DNA from 3 places in the Amycolatopsis sp. NPDC101161 genome. Region 2 is predicted to be linked to each of the others. Evidence: riboswitches for the same ligand, from Rfam matches in the RefSeq annotation. Region 2 holds a riboswitch; each other region holds the start of a gene.
What was found. A riboswitch is a leader RNA that binds a small molecule or an ion and turns the genes downstream of it on or off. The one in region 2 is predicted to bind thiamine pyrophosphate.
Positions count from the first base shown of each region.

Region 1 (7,119 bases), 600 kb from region 2:
GCCTCGGCCAGCGCCCGCGTCAGCGGCCGGCCCACGTTCCCGGTCGCCCCGGTCACCACGATCATGAACAGCTCCTTCGTCCGGTTCCTTGGTGATCGGGACGGTAGGGAGCCGGGCTAACTCTTGGTAAGTACATACCTCTGGGTAAGCTCCGGACATGACCGGAGGCTCGCAGCTCACCCCGGCCGGCACCGAGGGCCGGTATGAGGTGTTTCACACCGACTGCGTCGCGCGGGACGTCGTCGGCCACGTCACCAGCCGGTGGGGCGTCTGGGTGCTGATCTCCTTGCAGCGCAACGACCTCAGGTTCTTCGAGCTGCGGGAGAGCATCCAGGGCATCAGCGAGAAGATGCTCGCGCAGTCCCTGCGCGCGCTGGTGGCGGACGGCCTGGTCTGGCGCCGGGTCGAGCCGACGACACCGCCGCAGGTCACCTACGGGCTGACCGAGTTCGGCCGGGACGTCGGCGAACCGCTGATGGACCTGTTCGACCGGATCACCCGGCGGCTCGCGGACTAGCTCAGTCGTCCGCGATCAGGGCCTCGAGCGCCGGGAGCGCCGCCGTGAGGGCTTCGCGGTGCTCGGGCGTCAAGCGGTCGAGACGGCGGTTCAGCTCCTGCACGCGCGTCGACCGGACGCCGGACACCAGCCGCTCGCCCTCTTCGGTCGCCTTCGCCAGCCACGCCCGGCGGTCGACCGGGTCGGACTCGCGGCTGACGTACCCCGCCTCGACCAGGGACGCGATGATCCGCGACATCGTCGCCGCGGCGACGCCCTCCTTCGCGGCGAGGTCGCCCAAGCGCAGCTGCCCGGAGATCACCAGCGTCGCGAGGGCCGAGATGGCGCCGTGGCCGGGGCCGGGGACGCCGGCCTGCCGCAGCGACCGGGACAGCCTGCCGACGGCCAGGTACAACCTGCCCGAGACGTCCTGGACCGATGTGCTCGTCACGGCTGGCTCCTTCTGCCCTGCCCCGCCGCGGGTGCGCCGGAAAGTGCCGTCCACCTTACGGGCTGCAGGTGCACACTCGACGTGAAGCCACCCCGGTTCACTTGGGTGGACTCGACGCCTGCGCCCAGAACCGCTGCGGCACGCGCCCCGCGCTCCTGGCCAGGTGACCGGCGACGACGGCCGAGCGCATGGCGGCGGCCATCCGCTCCGGGTCCGCCGCCCGGGTGACGGCCGTCGACAGCAGGACGGCGTCGCAGCCGAGCTCCATCGCCAGCGTCGCGTCCGACGCGGTACCGATTCCGGCGTCCAGGATCACCGGCACGCCCGCGCGCGAAACGATCAGCTCGATGTTGTGCGGATTCCGGATGCCGAGGCCGGTGCCGATCGGCGCGCCCAGCGGCATCACCGCGGCGCAGCCGGCCTCCTCCAGGCGCAGCGCGAGCACCGGGTCGTCGTTCGTGTAGGCGAACACGGTGAACCCGTCGGCGGCCAGCCGTTCGGCGGCGTCGAGGGTCTCGAACGGGTCCGGCAGCAGCGTCCGGTCGTCGGCGTGCACCTCGAGCTTGATCAAATCGGTACCGAGCGCCTCCCGCGCGAGCTGCGCGGTGAGCACGGCTTCGGCGGCCGTGCGGCAGCCCGCCGTGTTCGGCAGCAGCTCGATGCCGAGCCTTCTCAGGAGCTCGAGGACGCCGGAGCCGCCCTCGGCGTCGGCGCGGCGCATGGCGACGGTGGTCAGCTCGGTGCCGGACGCCACCAGCGCCCGTTCCAGCACGGCGAGGTTGGCCGCGCCGCCGGTGCCGATGATCAGCCGGGACGTCAGCTTGGCGGTGCCGATGACCAGCGGTTCTTCGTCCACTTCAGCCTCCCTGGACCGCGGTGAGCACGTCGACGCCCGCGCCCTTGGGCACGGTGGTGGCCGCCCAGTCGCCCCGGCGGACGACGACGCCGTCGACCGCGACGGCGATGCCGGGCCGCTGCCCGCCGGCCGCGTCGAGGACGTCGGCGACGGTGGCGCCGTCCGGGAACTCCGTCCACTTCCCGTTGAGCTTGATCTCCATCACACGTGCTCCTTCTGGTGCAGGCGGGCGGGTGAAGCCGCTTCGACGCCTTCGGGCGGCTTCTCACCCCCGAGCCAGGCGACCGCGGCGTCCGCGGTCACGGGGGCCATCAGCAGGCCGTTGCGGTGGTGCCCGGTGGCGGCGAAGACGCCGTCGTCCAGGACGCCGACGTACGGCAGCACGTCCCGGCTGCCGGCCCGCAGGCCCGCGGCGGTCTCGGCCAGCTCGTACTCGGTGATCGCGGGGAAGACGCGTTCGGCGCCTTCGATCAGCTCGCGCACGCCGCGCGCGGTGACGGCCTGGTCGAAGCCCGCTTCGTACTGCGTCGCGCCGAGGACGAGCTCCTGGTCGCCGCGCGGGACGAGGTAGATCGGCTTCCCTTCGACGACCGCGCGGACCGTGTGCGTGGGCGGCGGCAGGCAGCCGCGGCGGGGCCGGAGCCGGAGGATTTCGCCCTTGAGCGGGCGGACGGCGTCGGCCAGCTGCGGGTGCAGCCGCCCGGTCCAGGCGCCGGCGGCGAGCACGACGGCTTCGGCGTCCGGGATCCGTTCCACGCGTTCGCGGACGAACCGGACTTCTCGCTTCTGGCAGGCGGCGTACAGGGCTTGGAGGAGTTTCCGGTTGTCCACGGCCAGGTCGCCGGGCATGTGGAGTCCACTTCGGACAGAGCCGACCCCCGGTTCGAGGCGCTTGGTCTCCCGGCCGGTGAGCCGGTCGGCCGCGCGGCCGATCCGGTGCAGGTGGCCGGCCAGGATGTCCAGGTAGCCGGCGTCGGCGCTGTCGAAGGCGACGACGAGCGTGCCGTGTTCGGCCAGGCCGGGGTCGAGACCCTCCTGAGCGAGGTCGCTCGCGAAGCCGGGCCAGCGCTTCAGCGATTCTTCGCCGAGGCGCAGGACGTCTTCCTCGCCCGGCCAGGCCTCGGTGACCGGGGCGAGCATGCCGCCAGCCAGCCAGGACGCACCGCCGCGGACGGGCGCGGGGTCGTAGAGGGTGACCTCGTGGCCGTTCGCGGCCGCGCGCCACGCCGTGGACAGGCCGATCACGCCGCCGCCCACCACTGCCAGGTTCGTCATGGAATCACGCTCCCTGCGCCGGCATGACCCGGATCAGGTTCCACGGTCGGAGCGGCAGCTCCCTCTCAGCCCGTCCCTCGGGCTCCCGTGCGGACCAGTCCACCCTAGCTGGCGAGGTACGGTCGCCGCTATGCCCGCCCTTTCCGGTGACAAGATCCGCGCCCGCCTCGACGCGGCGCGCCTGTACCTCTGCACGGACGCCCGCACATCCCGCGGCGACCTGGCGTCCTTCGCCGACGCGGCGCTGGCCGGCGGCGTCGACATCATCCAGCTGCGCGACAAGACCGGCGCGTTGGAAGCCGCCGGCGAGATCGCGGCGCTGGAGGTGCTGGCCGAGGCGTGCGCGCGGCACGGAGCGTTGCTGTCGGTGAACGACCGGGCCGACGTGGCGCTGGCGGTCGGCGCGGACGTGCTGCACCTGGGTCAGGACGACATCCCGGTGCCGCTGGCCCGCCGGATCCTCGGCGACGAGGTGGTGATCGGCCGGTCGACGCACTCGCTGGACCAGGCCCTCGCGGCGGCCGCGGAGCCGGGCGTGGACTACTTCTGCACGGGCCCGTGCTGGCCGACGCCGACGAAGCCGGGCCGGTCCGCGCCGGGCCTGGACCTGGTGCGCTCGGTGGCGGCCTGGACCCCGGACCGCCCGTGGTTCGCGATCGGCGGCATCGACGGCGACCGGCTCCCCTCGGTGCTGGAGGCCGGAGCCTCTCGGATCGTGGTGGTCCGGGCGATCACGGAGGCCGAGGACCCGGAAGCCGCAGCGCGGGAGTTGCGCGCCCGCCTCCCCTGATCCGGGCGACGGTCGCGTCGACTGACGAATTGTTACCGCTCGAGATGAGATCGCCACCTGAACCACACCTAACCTACCCGAACGGGCCAACTGCATACTGCACGGAGTAACAGCGTTCGGCCGAACAGCGACCCTCGTGCGAACCCCGAGACCTCAGCCCCGGGTTCCGCATGGAGGATTCGCGACGATGTACGCAGACGAAGAAGAAAATGTGCTCCGGCAGAGACGGTCGCTCACCAAGAGCGCCCGGATCATGCTTTTCTTCGCGGGTGCGGTAGCGGCCTTTGTCGCCCTTCTCATCGTGCTCGTCCAGTGCCAGACACCGACCAAAAGCACGAACATCGTGTGGCTCGCAGAAAAGACCGACCATGCTCCCGGCGCCATTCCCCGGGCAGTCCGCGATCGCATCCGGACGATCGGGGCCGAGGGCGGCGGACGTCTCAGCGCGTACGCCGTCGGTGAGCGGGCGATTTCCGTAGCGGACGCCGTGGGCCTCGATCTCGACCGCGGGAACGGCAAGGTCGCCGACACCCGACAGCAGGCGTCCAATGTGGATCACGTTCTCAAGGACGTGGCCGGCAAGCTCGAAAAGGTCCCCGTGAGCAAGACCGGTTTCTCCTTGTACGCCGCACTGCAAGCCGCGGCGGATGAAGCTGAACGCGCCGGGAACGCCGAGGTCTGGCTGACCACGACCGTGCTGACCGGGTCTACCGAGCCGCTTACGATCTCCAAGCTCAGCGCAGGCGCCGAGCCCGCCCAGGCGGTGGACGAACTGATGAAGACACCGTTGAGAGACCTCAACCTCAGCAACGTCGACCTGCACGTCGTCCTGCTCACGCCAGTGGGAGAAGACCAACTTCCGCTCGACCCGAGATCGGAATCCTGGCGAGCCAAGTTCATTCAAAGCCTCGGGTCGCGCCTTGGCGCGACCGTCGCGGACCCGGTACACGACAACAGTACTTCCGACGCGTGGCCGAACAGTGCGCGAGTGCCCCCGATCACTCCTTTCTCTTCGCCACCGCCGTCACCTTCGCTGCAACCCCGAATCGACAATGCCGCATTCGCACCCGACAGTGCGGAATTGATCGACCGGCCGGCCGCAACCGCCGCCGCCGTCCAGGTCACGCAGCAATACCGCGCGAACAACGGGCACAGCCGAATCAGCGTCACCGGCTACTGCGCGAAATACGGCGATGCCGCCGGCGCCCGGAAAACATCAGCCGACCGGGCGGAAGCGATCGCCGCTTTGCTTCGCGAACAAGGCATCCCACCCGGTGACATCGACGCCGCCGGCGTCGGTTTCGACCAGCTGGCGACGCCCGGCCAGGACGCCACGTCGGCCGCGCAACGCGTCGTCGTCATCAAGCTCATCGCTCGCCCTTGAACGGAGAACCGTGACCGAGACACCCGAGCTCCCCCTGGACCCCTACCCGGGCCTCCCGAAAGGGGGGTTCCGCAAAGAAGACCTGCCACGCCAGGCGCGCATGGCGCTGGGAATCGCCGACGAAGGAGTCTGGTCGGCGGCGGTCGAGACCTACCTCAACGCGATCGACCCTGAGACCGGCAAGCCGGACCACGACCACCCGCTGGAAATCGCGGCCGCGAACGCCGTCCACAACACCGCGGCCGCATGCCAGGCGGTGGCGCTCGAGTACTCGGCTCCTACCGACGACCGCGCCGCGGCGCAGGAGGTCGAAGCCGCGAAGCACATCGCCGAAGCCGTCGACACCATCGAGTACGCCGGCGGGATCATGCACGAGCAGGTGACCGGGCCGGACGGCGAGAAGCTCGACGGCTCGCGGCTCCAGGCGATCCACCAGCGCGACGAGGCGCTGGCTCGCCAGCGCAGCTCCGAAGGCGACGCCCGGCACACGCAGCGCGGTTGGGAGAAGAGCTGGCGGCTGATCGCGGCGACGCTGCTGGGCGTGATGGACGCGCTACTGCTCTGGAAGCCTCTGCTGAACCTGTCGTTCGAGGGTAGCGCCGACAACACGTTCCGCTGGGCGATCGGCGTTGGCATGGTGAGCCTCCAAGTGCTGGCCATCGAATGGGCGGCTCGCACGTTCGTCAATGCCGAACGGCTCAGCGTGGACCGCCGCGGGGCCGCCGGCGACCACAACCGGCCGCTCACGAGCAGGCGGCTCATCGGTGACGAAGCCGCCCCCAGCACCGACGACATCGCCGAGGCGGATCGGCAGTACTCGCACGCCTACCACGCTCTCGTCGCAGTAGCGGCCGCTGTCGCGCTGGTGGGTGGCGTCCGGGTCGCGTGGCTCGGGCGGCAAGCCGACCTGCCCATCTACGAGGCGACCCTCTTCGGCATCGTGATCGGCTTGGTCCTCGGTTGCGTCGTGGTCCAAATGGCGCGCCTGTACTGCCGCGGCAATCTCCTGGGAGACCGCTTGCGCATCGAAGCGGAGGCGATCGACGGGCTCAACGCGCGGATCAAACGCGCCCGCGGCCGGGTGTCGAGCGAGCGGGAGGCCGCCCACAACGCGCTGGCGGCCGCGGAGGTGCTGGCCAACCACGCCGAGACGATCCGTCAGCAGACCTTGGCGGACTACCGACGCGCGGTCGAGTTGGCTTGGACTTGGTTCGGCCTGCCCCCGAGCGACCTCGACCAAGACGAGTTCGCTCGACGGGCACAACCGGTCTTCCGCGACCCGGCCACGAAGCGCGATGCCCTGCTGAGGCGGCTGGACATCGTGAACCAGTGGCTCGCCGACCGGGGATCGGGGTCGCCTTCGACTGGCGTCCGACCTCCCGAGATCACCGCCGACAGGGCCGGTGAGCAGCGCGACCCCGCGGATCCGGTCCGTCGGCCGGAGGGCAACCGCGTGGTCATCGTCGGGCGCTCCCTCGTCGAGATCCCCGAGCGGCCCAAACCACCTCACCGGCTGATGCTGATCGGAGCAGCGCTGACGATGGTTGCGACGGTCAGTACCGCGTGGCTCGCACCCGCTGTGACCGCCGGTTCGACGGAAACGGCGCAGGCTCGATTCGACTGGGTCGCGCCGACCGACTGAGCGCCGTGAATGGCACATTGAGGGATCTCGAGGTCCTTCAATGTGCCATTCAGCAACCCTACGGGGTCGGGGTGGTCGCCGCGCCCTTGCTGGTCGGCGGGGTCGTCGTCGCCGGGGCCGACGTCGACGGCTGCTGCTGCGTCGTCGTGCTCGGCGTGGTCGTCGGCGTCTCCGACGAGGTCGTCGGGGCCGTCGACGTGTCCGACGGCGTCGTGGTCGTGTCCG
Region 1 is NZ_JBIWPI010000002.1:1,303,330-1,310,448, forward strand. It holds gene ACIRSS_RS17400 (SDR family oxidoreductase) at 1-65, opposite strand, end outside; gene ACIRSS_RS17405 (winged helix-turn-helix transcriptional regulator) at 158-517, shown strand; gene ACIRSS_RS17410 (MarR family transcriptional regulator) at 519-947, opposite strand; gene ACIRSS_RS17415 (thiazole synthase) at 1,045-1,803, opposite strand; gene thiS (sulfur carrier protein ThiS) at 1,805-2,005, opposite strand; gene thiO (glycine oxidase ThiO) at 2,005-3,078, opposite strand; TPP riboswitch at 3,072-3,177, opposite strand; gene thiE (thiamine phosphate synthase) at 3,209-3,868, shown strand; gene ACIRSS_RS17435 (OmpA family protein) at 4,056-5,252, shown strand; gene ACIRSS_RS17440 (hypothetical protein) at 5,143-6,894, shown strand; gene ACIRSS_RS17445 (hypothetical protein) at 6,953-7,119, opposite strand, start outside.
Region 1: another riboswitch for thiamine pyrophosphate. It lies ahead of thiO (glycine oxidase ThiO); the one in region 2 lies ahead of ACIRSS_RS14475 (thiamine ABC transporter substrate binding subunit).

Region 2 (7,119 bases):
GGTCGGCGCGGTGGCGCTGGCGATCTCCAGCTGGACCGAGCACCCGATGCTGGTGGTGGCCTCGGTCCTGGCGGCCGACATCGTGTTCACGATCCTCGGGTTCCTGTCGTCGCTGAAGTGGCTGCACCCGTTCCTGCTGACGCAGAACTGGTCGCTCGCCCCGGCGGAGGTCCTGCAGGACCCGATGGGCGGGCAGCTGCTGGGCGAAGGCGCGTTGCGGGCGGCTTGCTACATCGTGATCGGGCTGTCGCTGGCTTACGCCCGACTGTCCACACGCGACGGCTGAGGTTCGCCGGGCACCTCGTCCGGGCATCAAGCTCCGGTGCCCGGCCGTTCGGTCGTACCGCGGACGAACCAGGCGACACCAAACACAAAGATCGCGATCGTTTCCAACCACAGCACTGGGTTCACCGCCCCGAGCCGGTTGTCGCCGAACAACCCGGCGATCACGATGAGCACAAGCGCCAGGACGATCACCGAGCCGCACGCGATGTACAACTTTCCGCGCCAGGCGCCCTCCGGTTGTTGCGGATTACCAGGCGGCGTTTCCGGTCGGCGCGGGAAGAGCCACAGGCAGAAAACCGCGAGCGCCAGAAAGAAACAAGCAGCGGCCGTGGCGTGCACTCCGGCCAGCAGTTTGTCCGTCCCGTTGTACTTCCCCGGAGGCGTGGTCGGGAAGAGCGCGACGACGATCGCCGCGATCCCCGCGAAGGTGCTGACCCAGTCGCCGGTCCCGGTGTACCCGCGGTAGGCCAGCAGGAAAACCCCGACCGCGCACAAGCTTCCGACGAAGACGCCCCGCAGGTCGCTGTAGTAGTAGCCGCTGATCGAGGCGAGCAGGCCACCGCCCCAGATGGCCCACTTCCCGAGCATCAGCACCCACGGCAGGGCGATTCCGATGATTCCGATCGCCTTCCGCAGGAATCGGTAGGAGTGCACCATGCTTGCGTCACCATTGGCCATGACCAGCTCCTCGGGCCGTTGTCGCTTTGTGCACGACGTAAGTCGCGCGGCCCGACGCCGCGAAATACGATGGACACCGAAACGTTACGCAGCTGCGTTTCGCGCCGTGGCCTCGGCTAGCCGACGAGCGCGACGCCGTCCGGGTCGAACTCCAGCTTCACCGCGTCCCCGGCCCGCAGGTCCGACGCCGCCGGGGCGATCGCGTCCACAGTGGACGCTTCGAGCTTCACGACCAGCCGGACGTGCTCCCGGCGGTGCACCGCCGCCACGACCTCGCCCGGCACTCCCTCAGCCGCCACTCGCAGCGCGTGCGGCCGCAACCCCAGTCGCACCGGGCCGTCCTCCGCCTCCGGCAACGCCACGTCGCCCAACGTCGTGTGCGCCACCCCGCCGGCCACGACGCCCTCCACGAACGTCGTCACCCCCAGGAAGCGGGCCACGTCGTCGTCCGCCGGGTTGCGCCACACCCGCCGGACCGCGCCCTCCTGGCGCACTTCGCCCGCGTCCAGCACCGCCACCCGGTCGGCCAGCGTGAACGCCTCCTCCTGGTCGTGCGTCACCAGCAACGCCGTGATCTTGCTGCGGCGCAGCAGGTCCGCCAAGTCGATGGCCAGCTGCTCGCGCAACCCCGCGTCCAAACCGGACAGCGGCTCGTCCAGCAGGAGCAACCGCGGCTTCGGCGCCAGCGCCCGGGCCAGCGCGACCCGCTGGGCCTGCCCGCCGGACAGCTCCGTGACGCGCCGACGTTCGAACCCGGAAAGCCCCACCAGCTCCAGTAGCTCGGCGACGCGCGGTGCCCATTGTATACGCGGTATACCGTGCATCCGCAGACCGAACGCGATGTTCGCCGCCACGTCGCGGTGGCCGAACAGCTGGCCGTCCTGGAACACCAGGCCGAAGCCGCGCCGGTGGACCGGCACCGCGCCGAGGTCGTCGCCGTCCCAGCTCACCGCGCCGCGCGCGGACGGTTCCAGGCCGGTGATCGCGCGCAGCAGCGTCGACTTCCCCGAGCCCGACGGGCCGAGCAGCGCCAGCACCTCGCCGTCGGCGATGTCCAGCCGGACGTCGCGGACCGCCGCGAACGATCCGTAGTGGACGGTCAGGTCCCGCACCGACAACGCCATCAGAACTCTCCCACCCGGCCGCGCCCGAGCCGGTCGATCAGCGCGACCGCCAGCACCGTCACGAGCATCAACAGCGCGCACGCGGCGTACGCCATCTGGTTGTTCAGCTCCCCCGGGCGCGCCATCAGCGACGCGATCGCGACCGGCAGCGTCGGCGCCGTCGGCCGGGCGAGGAAGCTCGTCGCGCCGAACTCCCCGAGCGCGACGACGAACCCGAAGCCGGCCGCCGCGACCAGCGGCCGCAGCGTCAGCGGCAGGTCGATCTCCCGCCAGACCCGCAGCGGGCTCGCGCCGAGCGTCGACGCGGCCTGCCGCAATCGGACATCGACCGAGCGCAGCACCGGCAGCACCATGCGCACGACCAGCGGGATGATCACCAGCGCCTGCGCGAGCGGTACAAGGTAAGGCGACGTCCGGAGGTCGCCGGGCAGCGCGTCGAGCGTCACGAGGTAGCCGAACCCGACGGTCACCGCGGACACGCCGAGCGGCAGCATCAGCACGGCGTCCATCGTCTCGCCGAGCCCGCGCGCGGCCTTCGCCGGCGACCGGCGCAGCGCCACCAGCACGACGGACGCGAGCACGCCGACGACCATCGCGAGCAGCGTCGCGTCGATCGCCACCTTCACCGAGTTCACCGCGGCGTCCCAGCCGGACACCTGCAGCGCGCCCTTCTCACCGGTGCTCGTTAACGCTCGATAACCGGCGAAGCTCCACCCGTCCGGAGTGGAGACCGACTCGGCGAGCAGTGCGACGATCGGCGTCACGAGCAACGCCAGGACGACGCCAGCCGCGCCGACGACCCACCATTCGCCGCCCCGCGGCCGGCGCGTCCCGCCGGAACCGATCCGGGCGCCGTCCTTGCGCCGTCGCGCCAGGCCGCCGAGAACGAGCGCGGCGACGACGGCGGCGAACTGGATCAGTGACAGAGCGGCCGCGCCCGAAAGGTCCAGCAGGTCGACCGTTCGCAGGTAGATCTCGGTTTCCAGCGTCCGGTAGCGCGCGCCGCCGAGGATCAGGACGACGCCGAAGCTGGTGGCGCAGAACAGGAACACGACGGCCGCGGCGGACGCGATCGCCGGTGCCAGTGCGGGCAGCGTCACCGAGCGGAACGCCCGCCACGGCGACGCGCCCAGCGCGCGGGCGGCATCGGTCGTCCGCGAGTCGAGCCGCGCCCACAGCCCCGCGACGGTCCGCGCGACGACGACGACGTTGAAGAACGCGTTGGCCAGGACGATCGGCAGCACGCCGCCGTCCGGCCAGAGAGCCCGGAACGCCAGGCCGACGACGACGGTCGGCAGCACGAACGGCACGAGGACGAGCGTCCGCGCGAGGCCGGCGCCGGGCAGCCGCACCCGCGCGAGCAGGAACGCCACCGGCAACCCGGCCACCACCGCGACGACCGTCGACGCGGCCGCGCTCGCGACGGTGAACGCGGCCAGCTGCCACGTCCGCGCGTCGCCGAGCACGACGTCGAGGCCGCCCGCGGCGAACCCGCGGCCGACGATCGCCAGCACCGGCCAGGCGAAGAACACCACCAGGAACCCGATCGGCGCCAATCCGAGCAGCGCCAAGCCCAGGCCGCGGGCAGTCCGCGGCGGGGCCGTCACTGCACGAGCGTGCGCCATTCGCCGATCCACTTCTCGCGTCCGGCCTGCACCTGGTCCGCCGGCAGCGTCTGCGGCTTCTGCGGCAGCGGCGCGACCTGCGCCCAGCCCGCGGGCAGGTCGACTCCCTGGCGCGCCGGGTAGACGTACATGTTCGCCGCGACGGTCGCCTGGAACTGCTGCGACAGCAGGAAGTCGACGACCTTGCGCGCGCTCTCCGTCTGCTTGCCGTTCGCCAGCACGCCGGCGTATTCGACCTGCCGGTAGCAGGTGTCGAGCAGCGCCTTGGTGCGCGGCTTGCCGTCGTCGCCCACCTCCGCGGCGGGCGAAGACGCGTACGAGACGACGATCGGGCGCGGTCCCTTGCCGGACGAACCGGAGAAGTCCTTGGTGTAGGCCTCTTCCCAGCCGCTGACGACCTTGACGCCGTTGGCCTTCAGCTTCGTCCAGTAGTCCTTCCAGCCGGCCTCGCCGTACTTCGCGATGGTGCCGAGGAGGAACGCCAGGCCGGGCGACGCGGTCGCGGGGTCCTCGGCGACCAGCAGGTCCTTGTACTTCGGGTCGGCGAGGTCGTCGTAGGACTCCGGCGCCGGGATCCCCTTGCTCGTGAAGTAGTTCGTGTCGACGTTGACGCAGACGTCGCCGACGTCGACCGCGGACAGCCGGTGCTCGGGGTCGACGGCGTAGCGCTGCGGTCCGCGGTCGGCTTCCGGGCTGGTGTAGGGCTCGAAGACGCCCTCCTGCAACGCGCGCGAGGCGAAGGTCGAGTCGACGCCGTACGCGACGTCGCCGATCGGGTTGGCCTTGGTCAGCACGAGCTTGTTGGTCAGCGAACCGGCGTCGCCCTGCTTGAGCACGGAGACCTTGATGCCCGACTGCTTCTGGAAGGCGTCGAGCACCTCCTGCGGCGCGAGGAAGGAGTCGTGCGTCACGAGGGTGACGGTGGGCGTCTGCTGCGTGCCACCGTCACCGTCCGACAGCGAGCACCCCGCGGCGACGACGCTGACGGCGGCGACGGCCGTCGCGGCGCGACCAGCCCTGCGTTTCATCTACCCTCCTGCACTTCTCCGGACGAGGAGGGGAAAGCCCTCCCTTCGCCGGCATGATCCGGTCAGGTGCGAACGGTCGCGGGTAACCCCGCCTCTCAGCCCGGCTGACCGGACTCCCGTGGCAACCGTGCAGCGTAGTCCAGGACGTACGACCATGGAGACATGACGGAAATCTTGAGCGACGCCGAGGCCGACGAACGGCTGGGCGCCGGCTGGACGCGGTCCGGCGCGGTGATTTCGCGCGAGGCGGAGCTGGCGAGCTTCCCGCAGGCGATCGAGGTGGTGGACCGCGTCGCGGTGCTGGCCGAAGCGGCCGACCACCACCCGGACATCGACATCCGCTGGCGCACGCTGACGTTCCGGCTGAGCACGCATTCGGCGGGCGGCCTGACGGAGAAGGACTTCTCACTGGCGGCGCAGATCGACTCGGTGCTCGACTCGATGTGATCTCGATTACTCTGGGTGCACTTTTTCGTAGTTTCGACGTCTCTCGGTAAACAGCTTTGCTATGGAGGGACGGAATGACTCAGGCGATCGTGGTCGGTACGGCGGCATTCGCGACGATGGTGGCAGCGGCCGGCGGGGTGCTTTGGTTCACCGCCCGGGGCCGCCGTCACCCGGATGCCGGTGAGTTCGATCACAGCCGCTAACAAAGGACATGATCAGCGCGCTGAGCAGGGCGGAAGCATCGGTTTCGGCCCTAGGAAACAGCATGAACAGCACCGCCGCCCTCACCCCCGCCCAGCGCGCCTGGATCAACGCTCTCGCCCCCGCGGTGGTGCTGATCGTGATCGCCCTGATGGGCCTGCTCGGCTGATCCGGTCGCCGGCCCGGCTTTCGGGTGGGGCCGGCTTCCGCGCCGCTCAGTAGCGCGGCATGTTCGGGATGGCCTTTTCGGCCACTTCGATGATCGCCAGCACCTTCGGCACGTCGGCCGCCACGTCCTCGGCGGTCATCGACGGAGCCTCCGAAGACCGGTAGGCGATTTCGTTGCGACGGGCCCGCATCCGGTTGAAGGGCCGCAGAACCGGCCCCAGCGGCGGATCCAGCTGGGCGAGGACCGCCTCGTAGACGGTCACGTGGCCACCCCGGCTCGTCACGCGCAGACCCTCGTTCTGCAAGACGGCCGCCAACGCGCGGCGTGCGCTGTCGTAAGCCAGCGTGTACGCGCCTTCCGGGTCCGTTTCCTGCAGCTGCCGCGCCGAAGCGAGGTGGGTGCGGGCTCTGACCAGCTCGGCTTCGGCAGCCTCCCGCGACGCCGGAACGTGCTCGATGGCGCCGCGCGCGATGAAGGCGTCGATCCGTTCGCGCCCTTGGTTCCACTGGGGCATCAAGCCTCCTGGTCGAGGTTCAGCCGGGCCAGCGGACGTTCACGAACGCTGGTGAGGAACGGATCCGCCGTGTCCGCCGCCCATGCTTCGGGCGAGATCCGATGGACGTTGACCTCGCGGCCCAGCCGTCGCGACACGCTCTCGGCCAGGTCGAAGAGCGCGTCCGGATCGGGCGAACCGACGACGAGGACGTCGACATCGCCGGGGGGCGGCCCCGGTTCGCCGCTGTAGCGCGCGGCCCAGGACCCGTAGATGTAGGCCTCATCGACGCCCGCCAGGCCGGACAGGGCCTCGGTGAGCAGTGACATCGGCCCGAACGTGACCGCGATGACGTCACTCAGCGGACGGTAGAGCGGGGTGTCCGTGCGGGCCTTGACGAGCCGGCTCCGGCCCACCCGCCGGTCTTCGAGGATGCCGCCGCCGACGAGCCGCTCGACCTCGCGCAGCACGGCCGTGGGCGTGACGCCGCAGGCCTCGGCGAGCTCGGTGATGCTGTACTCGCGCTCGGGGTGCAGCAGGACCAGCGCGAGCAGCTCACCCTGCATGCGCGATCGCAGCAGGGGGAGCAAGCTCGGCGACGGTTTCATTGGACGCAGCATATCCTGCGTCCAATGAAAGTAACAACCAGTAGTTAGGGGGTTGGGACCGCGATGACGATCGTTGACGTGGAACGGCACGGCCTTGTCGCGATCGGCGAGGGCGATCAACCTGCGGCGTACCGGGCCGCAGAGTGGCTGAGGTCGTCCCGCGCGAGCACCGGCGCCGTGGCGACCCCGTCCGGATGCACGTCGAAGTCCTGCGACGGTTCGGTGGTCTCGCTCCACGCGCTCTTGTCGGCGGACAGTTCGTGCCCGGCCGGGGCGGTCAGACGCAGTTCACCGTTGCCGTGGCGACCTTCGGACTGTTCGACGCCGACGACGAGCCGACCTGCCCGAGCGAGTTGTGGAAGGAACCGTTCACAGTCGGGCTGCCCGGCGAGTTCGCCCGAGCCGTGGCCAGTGCGCTCGACGAAAGGCCTGGTCTCCCAGCGGGCACGCTCACGATCGAC
Region 2 is NZ_JBIWPI010000002.1:706,512-713,630, forward strand. It holds gene ACIRSS_RS14455 (ABC transporter permease) at 1-286, shown strand, start outside; gene ACIRSS_RS14460 (DUF998 domain-containing protein) at 313-963, opposite strand; gene ACIRSS_RS14465 (ABC transporter ATP-binding protein) at 1,080-2,087, opposite strand; gene ACIRSS_RS14470 (ABC transporter permease) at 2,087-3,712, opposite strand; gene ACIRSS_RS14475 (thiamine ABC transporter substrate binding subunit) at 3,691-4,740, opposite strand; TPP riboswitch at 4,763-4,870, opposite strand; gene ACIRSS_RS14480 (4a-hydroxytetrahydrobiopterin dehydratase) at 4,903-5,187, shown strand; gene ACIRSS_RS14485 (hypothetical protein) at 5,262-5,390, shown strand; gene ACIRSS_RS14490 (hypothetical protein) at 5,604-6,071, opposite strand; gene ACIRSS_RS14495 (ArsR family transcriptional regulator) at 6,071-6,658, opposite strand; gene ACIRSS_RS14500 (hypothetical protein) at 6,853-7,119, shown strand, end outside.

Region 3 (7,119 bases), 590 kb from region 2:
ATCGTGATCGCCGGCGAACCCGTGCTGCACCAGCCGACCCGGGAGATCACCGAGTTCGACGACAAGCTCGGCACGCTCGTCGAGGACATGTTCGAGACGATGTACGCCGCCGAGGGCGTCGGCCTCGCGGCCAACCAGATCGGCCTCGACCTGCGGGTGTTCGTCTACGACTGCCCGGACGACGAAGGCGTGCGGCACAAGGGCGTCGTGGTCAACCCGAAGCTGGAGACGTCGGAGATCCCGGAGACCATGCCGGACCCGGACGACGACTGGGAGGGCTGCCTCTCGGCGCCCGGCGAGTCGTACCCGACGGGCCGCGCGAAGTGGGCGAAGGTGACCGGCTCGGACGTCGAGGGCAACCCGATCGAGGTCGAGGGCACCGGCTACTTCGCGCGCTGCCTGCAGCACGAGACCGACCACCTGGACGGGTACATCTACCTCGACCGCCTGGTCGGCCGCCACGCGCGCGCGGCGAAGAAGATGCTGAAGCACAACAAGTGGGGCGTCCCGGGCAACTCGTGGCTGCCGCCCAAGACCCCCGAGGACGACGGCGCCGTCATCTGACCGCCCGCCGGTCGTGAGTGAGAAACAGCGTTAGAACACTGTTTCTCACTCACGAGGGGTCAGCAGCCGAGGAAGTGGCAGCGGACCACCTTCGGCGTCTCCAGCACCGAACCCGCCTCGACGTCCCGGGCGAGCCGGACGTACTGGGCGTGCGTCCAGGCCAGCGGGGTCGCCGACGTGTTCGGCGTGCCGGTCGGGAAGCCCGTCTGGCCGGACGGCGGGTTCTCGTCCCACACCTGCTCCGGCATGGTCTCCGCCGAGCTGCTCACCCGGCCGAGGTCCCGCAGCCGCCGCGCGGCCGAGGCCGGGTCGCCGAGCGTCAGCTCGTACTCCCCGCGCTCGCCGGCCAGCAGCGGCCACAGCCGGCCGAACGTCGTGCGGCTTCCGGCCGGGAACGTGTAGTCCCACGGCGAACCGTCGGCCTGCTCGCCGTAGCCGTCCTTCGTGTACCGGTGCCAGAACTGGCCGGTCGGCGTCGTGAAGGCGATCTCCTTGTCGGTGACGCGCACGCTGTTGCGGATCACCGGGTCGTCCGCGCGGTAGACGCCGAGCCGGACGAGGTCGAGGAAGCCGGCGTCGGTGACCGCGCGCTGGTCCATCGTCACGCTCGAGTTGCCGAGGTTGTACGTCGTCCCCGCGTTCGCGTTGGCGTCCTTGGTCAAGCGGACGAAGTACGGGTCCTTCGACAGCGGCCCGTTCGTGGTGATCGTCTGCTTGGGCAGGTCGGCCTTCATCTTGTCGGCCGCGGCGAGGTACCGGGCGGCGTCGGCGGCCGCACCGCTGTGCGAGGCGAGGTCCGCCGCGCAGACCAGCCCGGCGATCACCGACGCGATGGTCGACGGGGACCAGCCGTCCTGCTCTTCCCAGCGCTCCTGCTGGGTGTACGGCGAAGCCTGCCCGTTCGGGCCCCGGTAGCCGAGGATGAAGTCGGCGGCCTTCTTGACGCCGGGCCAGAGGTCGGTGCGGCCGAGCTGCTGGGCCAGCACGATCGGGAAAGCGGTTTCGTCGAGCTGGACCGACGTCCAGTACGGCACGCCGTCGACGCGGCTGTTCTGCGGCAGGTGCCCGTCGGGCTGCTGCTGCGTGCCGAACATGTAGGACACCGCGCGGTTCGCGGCGGACGTGTCGCCGCCGGCGGCCAGGCCGGTCGCGATCTGGTAGAGGTCGCGCGGCCAGACCAGGTGGTAGGTGCCGGACGGCGACCACTCCGGGTCGTTGTTGCCGAAGCGCCACGGCATGCTCGGCGACGCGATGAAGGCGCCGGGGTGGTGCTTGTCCTCGCTCGCGGCGAGCGTCAGCATCGACGCCTTGTAGAGGTCGCGCTCGGCGTCGGTCTTCAGCGACGACGGCGGCTTGCTGACACCCCGCAGGTACTGCTCCCACCCGCGGTCGTAGGCGCGCGTGATGTCGCGGACGCCGCGGCGTTGCGACGCCTGCGCGCTGCCGAGCGCGTCGGCGGCCTTGGCGCCCATGCCGAGCGCGAGGGTGACGTGCCGGTTGCGGAGGCCGTCGGCGTTCGTCTGCCCGGTCAGCACGACGTTGCCCTTGGCGGCGGTGTCGTAGGAGGTCAGCTTGAAGGTCTTCGTGAGCTGCGTGTTCCCGTCGGACGTGCCCGCGTAGCCGACGCTCGTCTTCGTGAAGGCGGGCTTGGCGGTGAGCGCGGCGGCGTTGGCCGCGTCCTGCGCGGTGACGGCGTCGCCCTTCCGCGCGGCGGAGTCGTCCGAGCCGTCGTTGGTCAGGTCCGGGTCGGCGACCGCGTAGAGCTGGTACGGCCGCCCGGTGAGCGACTGGAAGTCGACGTCCACCAGCACGGTCGTGGCGGCCGGGTCGGTGACGTACGTCTTGCGCAGGCGCCAGCGGTGCTGGTCGTCGGTGACGGTCTGCTCGTAGGTCAGGCTGTCGTCGTCGGTCCGCCGGACCTGCTGGGACTTCGCGGTGTAGTCGGCGACGGCGAAGCTCCGGCCGTCCGTGACGACGAAGTTCATCGAGCGGACGCTCGGCGTCGACAGGTCCGGGTAGTAGACCTCGGACATCTGGCCGCCCTGGAGGGTGAACCAGACGTTGGACGAGCGGTCGTGCGCCGTGCCGAAGCCGGTCTTGTTCGCGGGCAGCCAGCTGGGATGGGCGCCCGGGGCGCCGGGAGCCTCGCCCTGGGCCGCCGCGATCCCCGGGATCAGGCCGGTGACCAGCAGCCCGGCGAGGGCGCCGAACATGAGTTTGCGCATATCAACCCCACAGAAGATCGCTTCTGCACCGTTACAGAAGCGCTTTGGGAGTCTGCCGCCGAATCTTCACCGGCGCATGGTCCGATCCGGTGAACCACTGACCGTCACTGGTCCGGTCGGCGGTTCACGAACAGCGAACGGACTTCCCCGATTTCCCGGCGCACACTTGAAGTACCTGCAACGGTGTAATCGAGGTGCCCTCATGGAAGACGCGATGGACGCCTACTCACGCGCGGTCAGCACGGTCGCCAAGACCGTCACCCCGCACGTCGCCGGGGTTCAGCTCGCGCGCGGGAGCGGGTCGGCCGTCGTCTTCGCCGACGACGGCCACCTGCTCACCAACGCCCACGTCGTCGCCGACCACCGCCGCGGCGTCGCGACCTTCGCCGACGGCAGCGAAGTGCCCTTCGACGTCGTCGGTGCCGACCCCCTGTCCGATCTCGCCGTGTTGCGGGCGCGCGGCGAGACGCCGTCGGCAGCGCAGCTCGGCGATGCCGACCGGCTCGTCGTCGGGCAGCTCGTCGTCGCCATCGGGAGCCCGCTCGGGTTCTCCGGCACCGTCACCGCCGGCGTCGTCAGCGCGCTCGGCCGGGCACTGCCGGTGCGCCACGGCCGCGCCGGGCGCGTGATCGAGGACGTCATCCAGACCGACGCTGCCCTCAACCCCGGCAACTCCGGCGGCGCGCTCGCCGACTCCGCCGGCCGCGTCGTCGGGATCAACACCGCGGTCGCCGGGTTCGGGCTCGGCCTCGCGGTGCCGATCAACGCGACGACCCGGCGGATCATCGACACGCTCGTCGTCGAAGGCCGGGTGCGGCGCGCGTACCTCGGCGTCGTCGGCGTGCCCGCGCCGCTGCCCGACGACATCGCCGAGCGCACCGGGCAGAGCGCCGGGCTGCGGGTGCACGAAGTCGTCTCCGGCGGCCCCGCCGACCGGGCGGGCCTCAAGGCGGGCGACCTCGTGCTGACCGTCGGCCGCACCCGCGTCTCGGACGCCCAGGGCATCCAGCGCCAGCTGTTCGCGGAGGTGATCGGCACCGCACTGCCGATCACCGTGCTGCGCAACGGCGCCATGGTCGACGTGTACGCCACTCCGGCCGAGTTGGTCGGGTGACTTGAGTATCGCGCTCCGGCGTGGCATGGTCGGTGGCACAACACCAACGCGGGAGCTCGCGCCATGGCGGGCTGAGAGGGTGACTTGCGTTTCGCAGGCGTCACCGACCGCATGAACCTGACCGGGTAATGCCGGCGTAGGGAGTGAAAGTCGTTGACGACTTTGGAAAACAAGCACGTCTCCGTCACCACGGGTCCGATCACCGGCTCGCACAAGGTTTACCACCAGACCGAATCCGGACTGCGGGTTCCCGCGCGCCGGATCGATCTGTCGAACGGTGAGCACTTCGACGTCTACGACACTTCGGGGCCGTACACGGATCCCGAAGCCTCGATCGACGTCCACAGTGGACTGCACCGGCTGCGCGCCGGCTGGGCCGACGGCCGCGAGCACAACACCCAGCTCGGCTGGGCCAAGCAGGGCGTCATCACCCGCGAAATGGAGTACATCGCCGCGCGCGAACGGGTTTCCGCGGAGTTCGTGCGGGACGAGGTGGCCCGCGGCCGCGCCGTGATCCCGGTCAACCGCAAGCACCCCGAGTCCGAGCCGATGATCATCGGCAAGAACTTCCTCGTGAAGATCAACGCCAACATGGGCAACTCGGCCGTCTGGTCGTCGGTCGAGGAAGAGGTCGACAAGATGGTCTGGGCGACCCGCTGGGGCGCCGACACGATCATGGACCTCTCCACCGGCAAGCGGATCCACGAGACGCGCGAGTGGATCATCCGCAACTCGCCGGTCCCGGTCGGCACCGTGCCGATCTACCAGGCGCTGGAAAAGGTCGACGGCGAACCGGAAAAGCTGTCGTGGGAGATCTACCGCGACACCATCATCGAGCAGTGCGAGCAGGGCGTCGACTACGTCACCGTGCACGCCGGCGTGCTGCTGCGCTACATCCCGCTGACCGCCCGGCGCGTCACCGGCATCGTCAGCCGCGGCGGGTCGATCATGGCCGCGTGGTGCCTCGCGCACCACCAAGAGTCCTTTTTGTACACGCACTTCGAAGAGCTCTGCGAGATCCTGCGACAGTACGACGTCACGTTCTCGCTCGGCGACGGCCTGCGTCCGGGTTCGATCGCCGACGCCAACGACCGCGCGCAGTTCGCCGAGCTGGAAACCCTCGGTGAGCTGACGCACATCGCGCGTTCGCACGACGTCCAGGTGATGATCGAGGGCCCCGGCCACGTGCCGATGCACAAGATCAAGGAGAACGTCGAGCTCGAGGAGAAGCTCTGCGGCGAGGCGCCGTTCTACACCCTCGGTCCACTCGCGACGGACATCGCGCCCGCGTACGACCACATCACGTCGGCCATCGGCGCGGCCCAGATCGGCTGGTACGGCACGGCGATGCTGTGCTACGTCACGCCGAAGGAGCACCTCGGCCTGCCGAACCGCGACGACGTCAAGACGGGCGTGATCACGTACAAGATCGCCGCCCACGCCGCGGACCTGGCCAAGGGGCACAAGTACGCGCAGGAGTGGGACGACGAGCTGTCGAAGGCGCGTTTCGAGTTCCGCTGGAACGACCAGTTCAACCTGTCGCTCGACCCGGACACCGCGCGCTCGTTCCACGACGAGACGCTGCCCGCCGAGCCGGCCAAGACGGCGCACTTCTGCTCGATGTGCGGCCCGAAGTTCTGCTCGATGCGGATCACGCAGGACGTCCGCAAGTACGCCGAGGAGCACGGACTGTCCACTGTGGAGGCCATCGAGGCCGGCATGGCTTCGAAGTCCGCGGAGTTCACCGAGTCCGGCGGCCAGGTGTACCTGCCGGTGGTGCAACCGTGACACCGCCGACCGCCCTCACCATCGCCGGATCGGACTCCGGCGGTGGTGCGGGCATCCAGGCGGACCTGCGGACGTTCTTCGCCCACGGCGTCCACGGGCTGGTGGCGCTGACGGCGGTCACCGTGCAGAACTCCTTGGGCGTGCAGGGTTTCACGGAGATCCCGGCCGACGTCGTCACCGCGCAGATCAAGGCGGTGGCGTCGGACATGGGCGTCGACGCGGCCAAGACGGGCATGCTCGCGACGGCCGAGATCATCCGCGCGGTCGCGAAGACCCTCGACGAGACCGGCTTCGACTTCCCGCTGGTGGTCGACCCGGTGGCGGCCTCGATGACCGGGCATTCGCTGCTGCGCGAGGACGCCCTGGAGGCGATCCGCACGGAGCTGTTCCCCCGCGCGACGCTGATCACGCCGAACCTGGACGAGGTCGGCCTGCTGACGGGCATTTCGGTGTCCGACACGGCATCCCAGCGCGCGGCGGCCGACGCGCTCCTGGAGTTCGGCTCCCGCTGGGTCCTCGTCAAGGGCGGCCACATGCAGGGGACGACGGACTGCGTGGACCTGCTTTCGGACGGCCGCGAGTACATCTCCCTCAGCGGGCCGCGGTACGAGACGGAGAACACCCACGGCGGCGGCGACACCTTGGCGTCGGCCATCACAGCATCGCTGGCCAAGGGCGCTTCGGTGCCGGACGCCGTCGCCGCGGGGAAGAAGTTCATCGAGAGGTGCGTGGCGGAGGCCTACCCGCTGGGTGCGGGTGTCGGCCCCGTCTCGCCGTTCTGGGTGCTCAGCCCCTCGGCAGGACCTGGGGCAGCACGGTCGTGAGCCCGGTCCAGTCCGACGTGATCACCGACGCGTGCTGCTTCGCCAGGTCGGCGACGCGCTGGTTGGCCTGCTCGACCGTCGGGTTGTGGGCGTCGATGGCCGGCGCGACGTTCTGCCCGTCGGTCATCACCAGGTAGTAGTGGTTGGCGTCGTACCACCACGGCCCGGTCTGCGTCACCCACGCGTTCGCGTCGCCGTCGAACACCACGAACCACGGCTTGAGGTCGGCGGTGTACTTGTCCCGCGGGTCACCGCCGGCCGCGCCGTGCACGGTCGGGAAGATGTTCGCGTCGCCGAGCTTGCCCGCGTTCTTGAGCCCGACCAGGTACTGCGCGTACTCGACGTCGGTGTGCAGCGTGTCGGTCGGGTTCCCCTCTTCGACCGTGCCCGGGATGATCTCGGTGATCACCCGGCCCCGCAACGCGTCGACCGACGGCCAGTTGTCCGCTTTGGACGCGTCGTCGAGCGTGGCGTAGCTCCCGAGCAGCTCGGCCGGGCGGAACGCGACGCTGCCGAGGTGCGCGCGGAACGTCGCGTCCAGCTCGTCCGGGCCCAGGCCCGTGTTGTCCGAGAAGCCCGTCTTCATCTCCAGCTTGAGCGTGAT
Region 3 is NZ_JBIWPI010000002.1:1,293,286-1,300,404, forward strand. It holds gene ACIRSS_RS17360 (peptide deformylase) at 1-564, shown strand, start outside; gene ACIRSS_RS17365 (glycoside hydrolase family 15 protein) at 624-2,789, opposite strand; gene ACIRSS_RS17370 (S1C family serine protease) at 2,992-3,903, shown strand; TPP riboswitch at 3,942-4,063, shown strand; gene thiC (phosphomethylpyrimidine synthase ThiC) at 4,057-5,691, shown strand; gene thiD (bifunctional hydroxymethylpyrimidine kinase/phosphomethylpyrimidine kinase) at 5,688-6,515, shown strand; gene ACIRSS_RS17385 (phosphatidylinositol-specific phospholipase C domain-containing protein) at 6,478-7,119, opposite strand, start outside.
Region 3: another riboswitch for thiamine pyrophosphate. It lies ahead of thiC (phosphomethylpyrimidine synthase ThiC); the one in region 2 lies ahead of ACIRSS_RS14475 (thiamine ABC transporter substrate binding subunit).